3 regions of the Martinezella sp. CNPSo 3964 genome follow, and region 1 is predicted to be linked to each of the others. Evidence: riboswitches for the same ligand, from Rfam matches in the RefSeq annotation. Region 1 holds a riboswitch; each other region holds the start of a gene.
The links. Region 1 has a riboswitch for cobalamin ahead of cobU (bifunctional adenosylcobinamide kinase/adenosylcobinamide-phosphate guanylyltransferase). Riboswitches for the same ligand answer to the same signal wherever they lie in the genome.

Region 2: linked by a shared signal. The riboswitch ahead of fdhA (formaldehyde dehydrogenase, glutathione-independent) and the one ahead of cobU (bifunctional adenosylcobinamide kinase/adenosylcobinamide-phosphate guanylyltransferase) in region 1 are both predicted to bind cobalamin.
Region 3: linked by a shared signal. The riboswitch ahead of AC13Q5_RS19510 (ABC transporter substrate-binding protein) and the one ahead of cobU (bifunctional adenosylcobinamide kinase/adenosylcobinamide-phosphate guanylyltransferase) in region 1 are both predicted to bind cobalamin.

What each region holds. Positions count from the first base shown of each region.
Region 1 is NZ_JBXSOW010000017.1:78,245-81,478, forward strand. Features, by position in the region: gene cobW (cobalamin biosynthesis protein CobW) at 1-993, opposite strand, end outside; gene cobU (bifunctional adenosylcobinamide kinase/adenosylcobinamide-phosphate guanylyltransferase) at 999-1,523, opposite strand; cobalamin riboswitch at 1,665-2,062, opposite strand; gene AC13Q5_RS32690 (chloride channel protein) at 2,243-3,234, shown strand, end outside.
Region 2 is NZ_JBXSOW010000010.1:206,467-209,700, forward strand. Features, by position in the region: gene AC13Q5_RS27165 (hypothetical protein) at 1-21, opposite strand, end outside; gene AC13Q5_RS27170 (hypothetical protein) at 172-387, opposite strand; gene fdhA (formaldehyde dehydrogenase, glutathione-independent) at 488-1,678, opposite strand; cobalamin riboswitch at 1,903-2,102, opposite strand; gene aptA (omega-aminotransferase AptA) at 2,290-3,234, opposite strand, start outside.
Region 3 is NZ_JBXSOW010000006.1:95,940-99,173, reverse strand. Features, by position in the region: gene AC13Q5_RS19520 (ABC transporter ATP-binding protein) at 1-82, opposite strand, end outside; gene AC13Q5_RS19515 (FecCD family ABC transporter permease) at 79-1,116, opposite strand; gene AC13Q5_RS19510 (ABC transporter substrate-binding protein) at 1,120-2,136, opposite strand; cobalamin riboswitch at 2,301-2,553, opposite strand; gene AC13Q5_RS19505 (GGDEF domain-containing protein) at 2,638-3,234, opposite strand, start outside.

The DNA of each region.
Region 1 (3,234 bases):
GATCACCACAAGCCGTGTCGCGCGCGCTTCGCCCGGCGTCCAGGCGCGGTCGAAATAGGTGTCGATGCGGCTGCCGACGGCCTGCAGCTGCAGGCGCATGGGCTTACCGGGGACATCGACGAAGCCCTTGAGGCGCAGCACGTCATGCTCCGCGATCACGCCCTTCAGCGCATCGATGAATGCGGCCGGGTCGGCAATCGGGCCGAATTCGACGACGAAGCTGTCGAATTCGTCGTGGTCATGCGGCGTGCCATCCTCGTGCTCCAGCTCGTGATGGGATTTGCGGTTGACGATATCGTCTTCGGTGCCGATGCCGAGGCCGAGCAGGACGGCGGCTGGTACGTCGCCGTTCTTCGCCTCGATGATCGTCGGCTTGCGCACCGTGCGCGAGGCGACTTCGGCGCGGACGCGGCCGAGACCATCGACATCGATCAGATCGGTCTTGTTGAGCACGATCAGATCGGCGCAGGTCAGCTGGTCTTCGAAAAGCTCTTCGATCGGGCTTTCGTGATCGAGCGAGTCATCCTCGACACGGCGGGCTTCGACTGCGTCATGATCATCGGCGAAGCGGCCGGCGGCGACGGCGGCGCTATCGACCACGGTGATGACGCCGTCGACGGTAACATGCGTACGAATGTCCGGCCAGTTGAAGGCGGCGACCAATGGCTGCGGCAGAGCAAGGCCGGAGGTTTCGATGACAATGTGATCCGGACGCGCATCGCGCTCCAAAAGCTTCGTCATGGTCGGGATGAAATCGTCGGCGACGGTGCAGCAGATGCAGCCGTTGGTCAGCTCGATGATATCGTCTTCGGTGCAGTTCTCCGCGCCACAGCCCTTGAGTACGTCGCCGTCGACGCCGAGATCGCCGAACTCGTTGATGATCAAAGCGATCTTCTTGCCGCCGGCATTCTGCAGGAGGTTGCGGATCATCGTCGTCTTGCCGGCTCCCAGGAAGCCGGTGATGACGGTGGCGGGAATCTTTTCCTGGTTCATATTCATCAACCCTTCATTTTCAGCGGCAGCCCCGCTGCGATAAAATAAACTTCGGCACTCGCCGCCGCGACCATCTGGTGCAGGCGGCCGGCGTGGTCGCGAAACTCGCGCGCCATGCGATTTTCAGGCACGATTCCAAGGCCGACCTCGTTCGATACGAGAACGAGCCGTGATCGTGCGGTCGGCAGAAAGGCAGTCAGGCCAGCAAACTCCGCGACCATATCCCGCTCGGCCATCATCAGGTTGGTGACCCAGAGCGTCAGGCAGTCGATAAGCACTGCCCGCCCCTCGGCGTCGATGGCGGCGAGCTGCCCGACAAGGTCTATCGGCTCCTCATGCGTCTGCCATTGATCACCGCGGTCAGCGCGATGCTGGGCGATGCGCTCACGCATCTCGTCGTCCCACGCCTGCCCTGTCGCCACATAGTGACGTTCGAGGCCGGCATCCGAAATCAGGGATTCGGCAAATCTGGATTTGCCGGAACGCGCGCCCCCAAGGACGAAGACTGCTCGGGAAATTGAAGACGACATGCCTTATGCCCGCTCCCACGCAAAAGCGGAGGTCGGCAGCCTACAGCTGAAACCGGAAAAAGGGCGTCTACACGCCAAAAACTCATCTTGTGCCACGACAACCTCCGTGCTGGCAGCGGAACTCACGTTCCAGAACAGGCTCTGTGCCCGGCACGCATGGCAGGTCTCCTGGCTCGCGGATAAGGCGCCGCGACGGGGGCAGACCGAAACCGGTCGCCCCCGATCGTGCGCCAGCGGGTCTTTCTCGCCTTCCCAGCATCCATCATGAAAAGGCGGACGATTCGTAGAATGAGAGGCGTCCAGCCCCGGTTGATCATGATGCCACGCCAGTGGCTTTTTCGATTTGCGCCCGCCCCGCCCGGTTCGCCCCATGCGAACCATCGACGAAATAGACTTCAAACCGAACGAAAGACCCTGACCGCTCTACAGTCGCGGGGTCGGCTGTGATGAGAACGCCCGGCTTGGGTCCGTCCCGTCACATTCCCTTTTCATCCCATGCGGCAGATCGCCGCTCAGGAACCATTCGTTATGCCACAATGATTAGGCTTTCACTTAGTTCAAGTCAATCAAGGGCATGGATGCGACCTGCGCCATCCTGATTGCGAAATAGGTTGAAAATTCCCATAAAACCAACGGCTTTTTTGCCGTATTTCTTTGATGTTAGGAGTTTATAGAGGGTCAGCCCTCACATTCTAGCAAAAACGTACCGTTAGCTTCCCATGTTGCAGAAATTCCAACCGCGCCGCCTCGGCGTCTTCTCGGCCTTATTCGATCTTGGTCGGTTCAGGGCATTGCTGCGCCGTGGCGAATTGGGACTTGTTTTCGCTGGCGCGCTGGTGGGAATAGCTTCGGGCTGCGCCGTGACGGCGATGAGTTACATCTCGCGCAAACTTCACAGCGTCATCTATGGCATAACCGACTACGAGCGACTGAGTTCGGCGGCAATGGCGATTCCCGACAAATCGGTATTGTTCATCGCGCCGATCGCCGGCGGCATCATCCTCGGCATCATCCTTTATGTATTGTCGCGCACACGCAAAAAACCGATGGTCGACCCGATCGAAGCCAATGCCCTGCATGGCGGTCGCATGTCGCTCACCGACAGTATCATCGTCGCGGTGCAGAACCTAATCTCGAATGGATTCGGCGCGTCTGTCGGGCTTGAAGCAGGCTACACACAGCTCGCCGCCGGCATCGCCTCGAAATTCGGCTACAAGATGCAGATGCGTCGCGCGGATCTGCGCATGCTCGTCGGCTGCGGCGCTGCCGGCGCTATTGCCGCCGCATTCAATGCGCCGCTCACCGGTGCCTTCTACGCCTTCGAGCTGATCATCGGCAGCTATTCGATCCTCACGTTGACGCCCGTCGTCGTCTCGGCACTGATATCGACGATGATTGCAAGACTGCTTGCCGGCGATGACTTCGCCATCGACATCGATCACTTCGGTGCGATCGTCCCGGCGGACTATCTCCCGGCCATCCTGCTCGGCGCTTTCTGTGCCGGTATAGGCATCCTGATCATGCAGGGCGTTGCCTGGGTCGAGGAACTGGCACGCAAGAGTTCCATCGCGCCGCCCTTCCGGCCCGCACTGGGCGGCCTGGTCGTCGGAACACTGGCGCTGATCTCGCCGCAGGTTCTTTCGGCCGGCCATGGCGCACTGCATCTCAATCTGTCTACGGACGTGACGCCGGGCGCCTTGGTGGGTCTATT
Region 2 (3,234 bases), on a different contig from region 1:
TTTCTCAAGAAAGTTTGCCATTGATCCGATCTCTTCAGGTTAGCGTTCTTTGTCAAGCCGCCGTTGCTTAGGAAGCGATGACGAAGCTCCTCCGCATGGATGCCCGCATATATGTAAAGGATAGATGTATAATGGCAACATAATACGTCATTATTATCGATAAATCGGCCTCTACAACCGCCTTTGGAGACCAGGCGCGCTCAAATTTTGCGAGTTTTCCGACCCGATTAGCCATTTCCAGACATGATCCGGAACTTCGGCAAGGCGTGCTGCGGCGCATACTTGCTCGAAATGTTCTATGGCGGCGCACAAACCTGCAGGTGTATCGACGAAGCAATTGATGCCGTCTCTGGCTTTTGCCGCCATTTTGTTGTCCGGCAAACTCATATGCGTTCACCGCTACAACACCGAGGGCAGAGATACCAACCTCCGCCCTCTGCCTGTATTCACCTCAGGATCACTCCGTGATCCTGTAAGTTCTTCTTTACTACGCCGCCTTCGTCAGCTCGCCGTGCGGATCGAGCACGAACTTCGTTGCAGCACCTTGATCGAAGCTCTCATATCCTTGTGCTGCATCTTCAAGAGAGATGATCTTGGCGTTGACAATATCGGCAATCGGCAACCTGTCGTGCAGGATTGCCTGCATGAGCTGGCGATTGTACTTCAGCACCGGCGTCTGCCCCGTATGGAAGGATTGCGCCTTCGCCCAGCCGAGACCAAAGCGCAGGGACAGGCTGCCTTGCTTTGCAGCATTGTCTGCGGCACCAGGATCCTCCGTCACATACAGTCCGGGTATGCCGATCGAACCAGCCGCTCGTGTAATCTCCATCATTTGATTGAGCACGATTGCCGGCTGTTCCCCGCCAGAATGACCACGCGCCTCGAAACCGACTGCATCGATCGCACTATCCACTTCATTGGTGCCGACGATCTCCGCGATCATATCGCCCAGACGATCGCTCTTGGAAAGATCGATGGGCTCGAAACCAACCTTGGCTGCATGTGCAAGCCGATCCTTGTTGAAGTCACCGATCATGACGACGGCGGCACCCAGGATACGAGCGGAAGCAGCAGCAGCCAGACCGACCGGTCCTGCACCTGCAACATAGACCGTGGAACCCACACCGACGCCTGCCCGAACAGCACCGTGAAAGCCTGTCGGCAGGATATCGGAAAGCATGGTCAGATCGCGGATCTTTGCCATGGCCTTGTCGCGATCGGGGAACTTCAGCAGGTTGAAATCCGCATAGGGCACCATGACATACCGCGCCTGGCCGCCGATCCAGCCGCCCATGTCGACATAACCGTAGGCACCGCCGGCGCGCGACGGATTGACCGTCAGGCAGACGCCGGTGTCCTGCGACTTGCAGCAACGGCAGCGGCCGCAGGCAACATTGAACGGGACGGAGACGATATCACCGACATCGAGCATCTCGACATCGATACCCTTTTCGATGATCTGCCCGGTGATCTCATGCCCGAGCACGAGGCCGGGCATCGCAGTCGTGCGGCCACGAACCATGTGCTGATCGGAACCGCAGATATTCGTGGAGATCACCTTTAGGATCACACCATGTTCGATGCGTCGGCCGTCCGGCGCCTCCAGCTTCGGATCGTCGATATCGCGCACTTCGACCCTGCCGGGCCGCATGTAGACCACGCCTCTGTTCCCAGTCATGCCATCTCCTCCTTGATTGAACGCTTGATGATTGCCCGAATGTCGGACCTCTTCGGATCGGCCCGCTCCTCAACGGGCTGAACGGCGGCAAAATCGGTCTCGGGAGCGGCAACTTTCGTGCCATCCAAGCCGGCGCATGCGTGACTGATGGGAAGCTGTGCGAGATTGAAACGGGGCTGATCTCAGGAAACCCCCATTCACCTCTCGATCGCCCACCGCGATCAGTCAAGCATGCCGTCAAGGCTGGTTTCCGGGCTTCGGACCTGTCCATTCGGATTTCCCGACACCTTCCCGGCACTTCTGCCAGTGGCATCGATCAGGACATTCGATCCGCTACCGTTGCGGGGGCAGCACCGGCCTGTGACCGGTTTCCCAATTATCCATCGGGACGCTTTCCGATGGCACCTTGAACATGTCCAGAAGATCACGGGAGGAGCCGTGTTGCGCATGAAAAAACGACATCGTCACCCAGCTGGGCGACATGAGATGCTTTCATTCCAGATGACGAGCCGCTGCCGGCAATCATGTCGTGGCAAAGGATGGAAGCGACCGTACAGCTTCTCGAATCGAGCCTGACCGACGCTATCTACACCGGCCAGGCTCAGAGATGATTAGGCTACCCGCTTCAAGGCATCGCCAAGCATGGAGACGATCGTTTCGATCTCAGCGCGCTCGATGATGAGCGGCGGAGAAAGCGCGATGATATCGCCGGTTACGCGGATCAGCAGGCCCTTCTGGAAGCAATCGACGAAGACGTCATAGGCGCGCGTGCCGGGAGCGCCATCGCGCGGCGCGAGTTCGACAGCGCCGACGAGGCCGAGATTGCGGATGTCGACCACATGCGGCAGGCCCTTCAGCGAATGCAGCGCATTCTGCCAGTCCTCGGCCAGCTCGGCTGCACGCGTCAACAGACCTTCTTCCTCGTAGATTTCCATGGTCGCCAGGCCGGCGGCGCAGGCGACAGGATGGCCGGAATAGGTATAGCCGTGGAAGAGCTCGATCTGGTTTTCTGGGCCGGTCATCAGGCCGTCATAGACCTTGCGGCTGGCAAAGACGGCGCCCATCGGTATCGTGCCGTTGGTGATGCCTTTTGCCGCCGTAACGAGATCGGGAACGACACCGAAATATTCCGTCGCGAACGGCGTGCCCAGACGGCCGAAGCCGGTGATGACTTCATCGAAGATCAAAAGGATGCCGTATTTGTCGGCGATGGCGCGCAACCGCTCCAGGTAGCCCTTCGGCGGCAGGACGACGCCGGCTGAACCGGACATCGGCTCGACAATGACTGCGGCGATCGTTTCAGCACCGTGCAGGGCGACCAGCCGCTCCAGATCCTCGGCAAGCTCGATGCCATGAGCCGGAAGGCCCTTGCTGAAGGCGTTGCGCTCGACGTCGAGCGTGTGGCGCATGTGGTCGGCGGGGATCTGCGGGAAGACACGACGATTGTTGACGAGACCGCCGACGGAAATGCCGCCGAAGCCGACACCGTGATAGCCCTTTTCACGGCCGATGATCCGAGTGCGCGTGCCCTGCCCGATCGCGCGCTGATAGGCGAT
Region 3 (3,234 bases), on a different contig from region 1:
CCCTTTCCACCGACAGGCTGACGCCGTTGACGATCAGCGTATTGCCGGCGGCAAAGGTCACCGTATCAACAGCAATGCTCATGCCGTCCTCCGGGCGCGATAGAGAATAATGGCGAAAGCCGGAGCCCCGAACAGCGCCGTGACCACACCGATCGGCAGGATCTGCTGGGGGATGATGACTCGCGAAATGATATCAGCGCCAACCATGAAGATGGCGCCGGCCAGAGCCGCCGCCGGCAGCAGCCGATCGTGGCTTGGACCGACGACGAAACGGGCGGCATGCGGGATGACCAATCCGACGAAGCCGATCGAGCCGACAATGCTGACGACCGCTGCCGTCATGAAGGCCGTCACGCCAAGCAGCACGATTTGCGCACGTCTGACCGCGATGCCGAGCGAGGCGGCCGCATCCGTGCCGAAGATGAAGGCATCGAGCACGCGGACATGCGCCATGCAGACGATAAAGCCGATGATGGCGACCGGCCCGGAAAGATAGACATCCGGCCAGCGCACGCCGCTGAGGGAACCGAGCAGCCAGAACATGACGCCCCTCGCCTGCTCGGCATTGGCCGAGGTGGTGACGATATAGGAGGTGAGCGCGTTGAAAAGCTGGGATCCGGCGACACCGCACAGGATGATGCGCTCGCTCGTGCCGCCGACACCCGCGGCCAGGAGACCGACGAAAAGGAAGGCGACGACCGCACCGATGAAGGCTCCGCCGGAAAGCCCCAGAATGCCGTAGCCGAGCCCGAGGATCATGATGCAGACCGCGCCGGTCGAAGCCCCCGCCGAAATGCCAAGCACATAGGGCTCGGCAAGCGGATTACGCAGCAGCGCCTGCAGGATCACACCGCTGAGCGCCAGCGCAGCACCCGTGCTTGCGGCAACCAGCGCCCGGCTCAGCCGATAATCCCAGACGATGCCCTGATGGATACGGCTGAGCTCGAAACTCGTTCCGAACATCCGGTTCGAGACCGCCTTGGCGGTGGTCGACAGCGGGATGGAAATCTCGCCGATCGACACCGCAAGGCTGATCATGAATGCCAGGATCATGATGGCAGCCACGGCAAGCACCAAATGCGTCCACCATGACCGACGTTGCGCAACGAGGCTCATATCTTACTGCGCCAGACCGAAGGACTTGATACCCTTGGCGAGGATTTCGATGCCATCGATGGTGCGGATAGTCGGGTTCATCGACTGCGCATCCATCATGACGAAATGCTTGTTCTTGACGGCGTCGAGCTGGCTGGTGACCGGGTCCTTCTCGAGGAAATCGACCTTGACCTTCGGATCGTCGGCCGCATAGCGGCGGCGGTCCATGGTGGCGATGACGATCACAGCCGGATTCGCCTGCGCGATGGTTTCCCATCCGACGAGCGGCCATTCTTCTTCGGTGGTCACGACGTTCCTGGCGCCGATTGTCTTCAGAATATAGGCCGGCGCGCTGTTCTTGCCGGCGATGAAGGCATCGCCGCTGACTTCCTTGCTGGAGAACCAGAAGACGATCGGCAGGTCCTTGGACTTTGCGCCTGAAATCGAGGCGACCGCGTCCGCTTCGCGCTTCTTCAGGTCCGCAATCAAGGCATCACCGCGATCCTTCGCGTCGAAGATCTCGGCGAGTTCGCCGATCTCCTTGTAGACCAGGTCCATCCTGAACAGTTCCTTGCGCACACCATCGCCGCCATCGGTATTGACCTTGGCGACGCAATCGGTCGGCGCGATGTAGGTGTTGATGCCCAGTTCTGAAAACTGTTCGCGCTTGCCGACGGAGCCCTGTGCGCCGACATGCCACTCGAATTCGGCGGCGACGAGATCCGGTTCCTTGCCGACGACGGATTCGAAGCTCGGATCATTGTCGGCAAGCCGCGGGATCTTGGCATTGGCTTCGACATATTGCGGCAACACCGGGCCGACCCAGACGGCCGTGCCGGCGATCTTGTCGGCCAGGCCAAGCGAGAGCAGGATCTCGGTCATGCCCTGGCCGATCGAAACGATCTTGGCCGGCGCCTTCTGGAAGGTCACCTTCTGCCCGCAATTATTGATTGTCAGGGGATATTGGGTGGCGGCGAAGCCGGAGGCGGCAAACCCGGTCAGCCCAAGTGCAAATGTGATGGTCGTCAAAAGATGGCGCATGAAAGATCTCGGCAGGATGAGGAAACTGGGCGGTGTCAGCACGATTACGCTGAGGAAGACCGCCGCCGGTTGCGAGGATCCCAATCAAGGCCGATAGAGGTCGGATAATGTCGAAGGCTCAGGTCAATCATTCTCTGTCCCTTCCGAGCATCCCCGCCCGGCTGATTGGATCGTGATCGACGGCAGGTCTCCTGGCTTGCGGATCTCTGACGATCATCTGCCTTCCCGCAAGCTTGGCTGCAGTGGCATGGCTTGAAGCCTCAGAAGCGAACCGGCAAGGTCGCTCCTGGATGATCGGCAATCCGCTTACAGTTGCGGGGGCAGCCACGGTCTAGGTCCCTCTTGGGTCGTCCTCACCGTGTTCCCTATTAATCCCCGCGGAGTCTTCCTTGGGGAACCGTCGCGTCCAGTTATTCCGGACTGCCCCTTCCCGTCAAGAACGCTTGGATAACAAAGAAGAAAGAGCACATCATGCTCGTCGCCGAAGGAGTGGCGCCCGGCCTATGCAGCCTCTGCCAGTTCCACGCGATTTCTTCCGCCGGCCTTTGCGCGGTAGAGTGCCTTATCGGCGGCCTCAAGCACATGTTTGAAATCCGTGGTCGGCTCAAGCGAGCAGGCAATACCGATGCTGACGGTGACGTGGACGGCTTCCTGCTCGAACATCAGGGTTGTACCCTCGATATCCTTGCGAATTTTCTCCGCAACGGCAGCCGCAGCCCGCGTATCGGTGTTCGGCAGCAACACGACGATCTCCTCACCGCCATAGCGGGCAGCAATGTCGGTCTTGCGCACGGTTTGCCGGATGACATCGGCCAACCGCGCCAAAACAGTGTCGCCAAAGGCATGGCCCCAGCTGTCGTTGATCTTCTTGAAGTGATCGATATCGAGCATGATGATCGAGAAAGGGATGCGCCGCGTGCCCGCTTCCTTGCTGCATCGATCGCCTTCGCGCTGCAGCACACGGCGGTTGGGAAGCCTTGTGAGCGGATCGAGGCTCGCTTCATTCTCCAGCGCACGCTGGATGCCGATGCGATATTGCTCCCGCTGCAGCAGGTCCGACAGCAGCATGACGCCGAGGATATTGACGATCGTCACCGG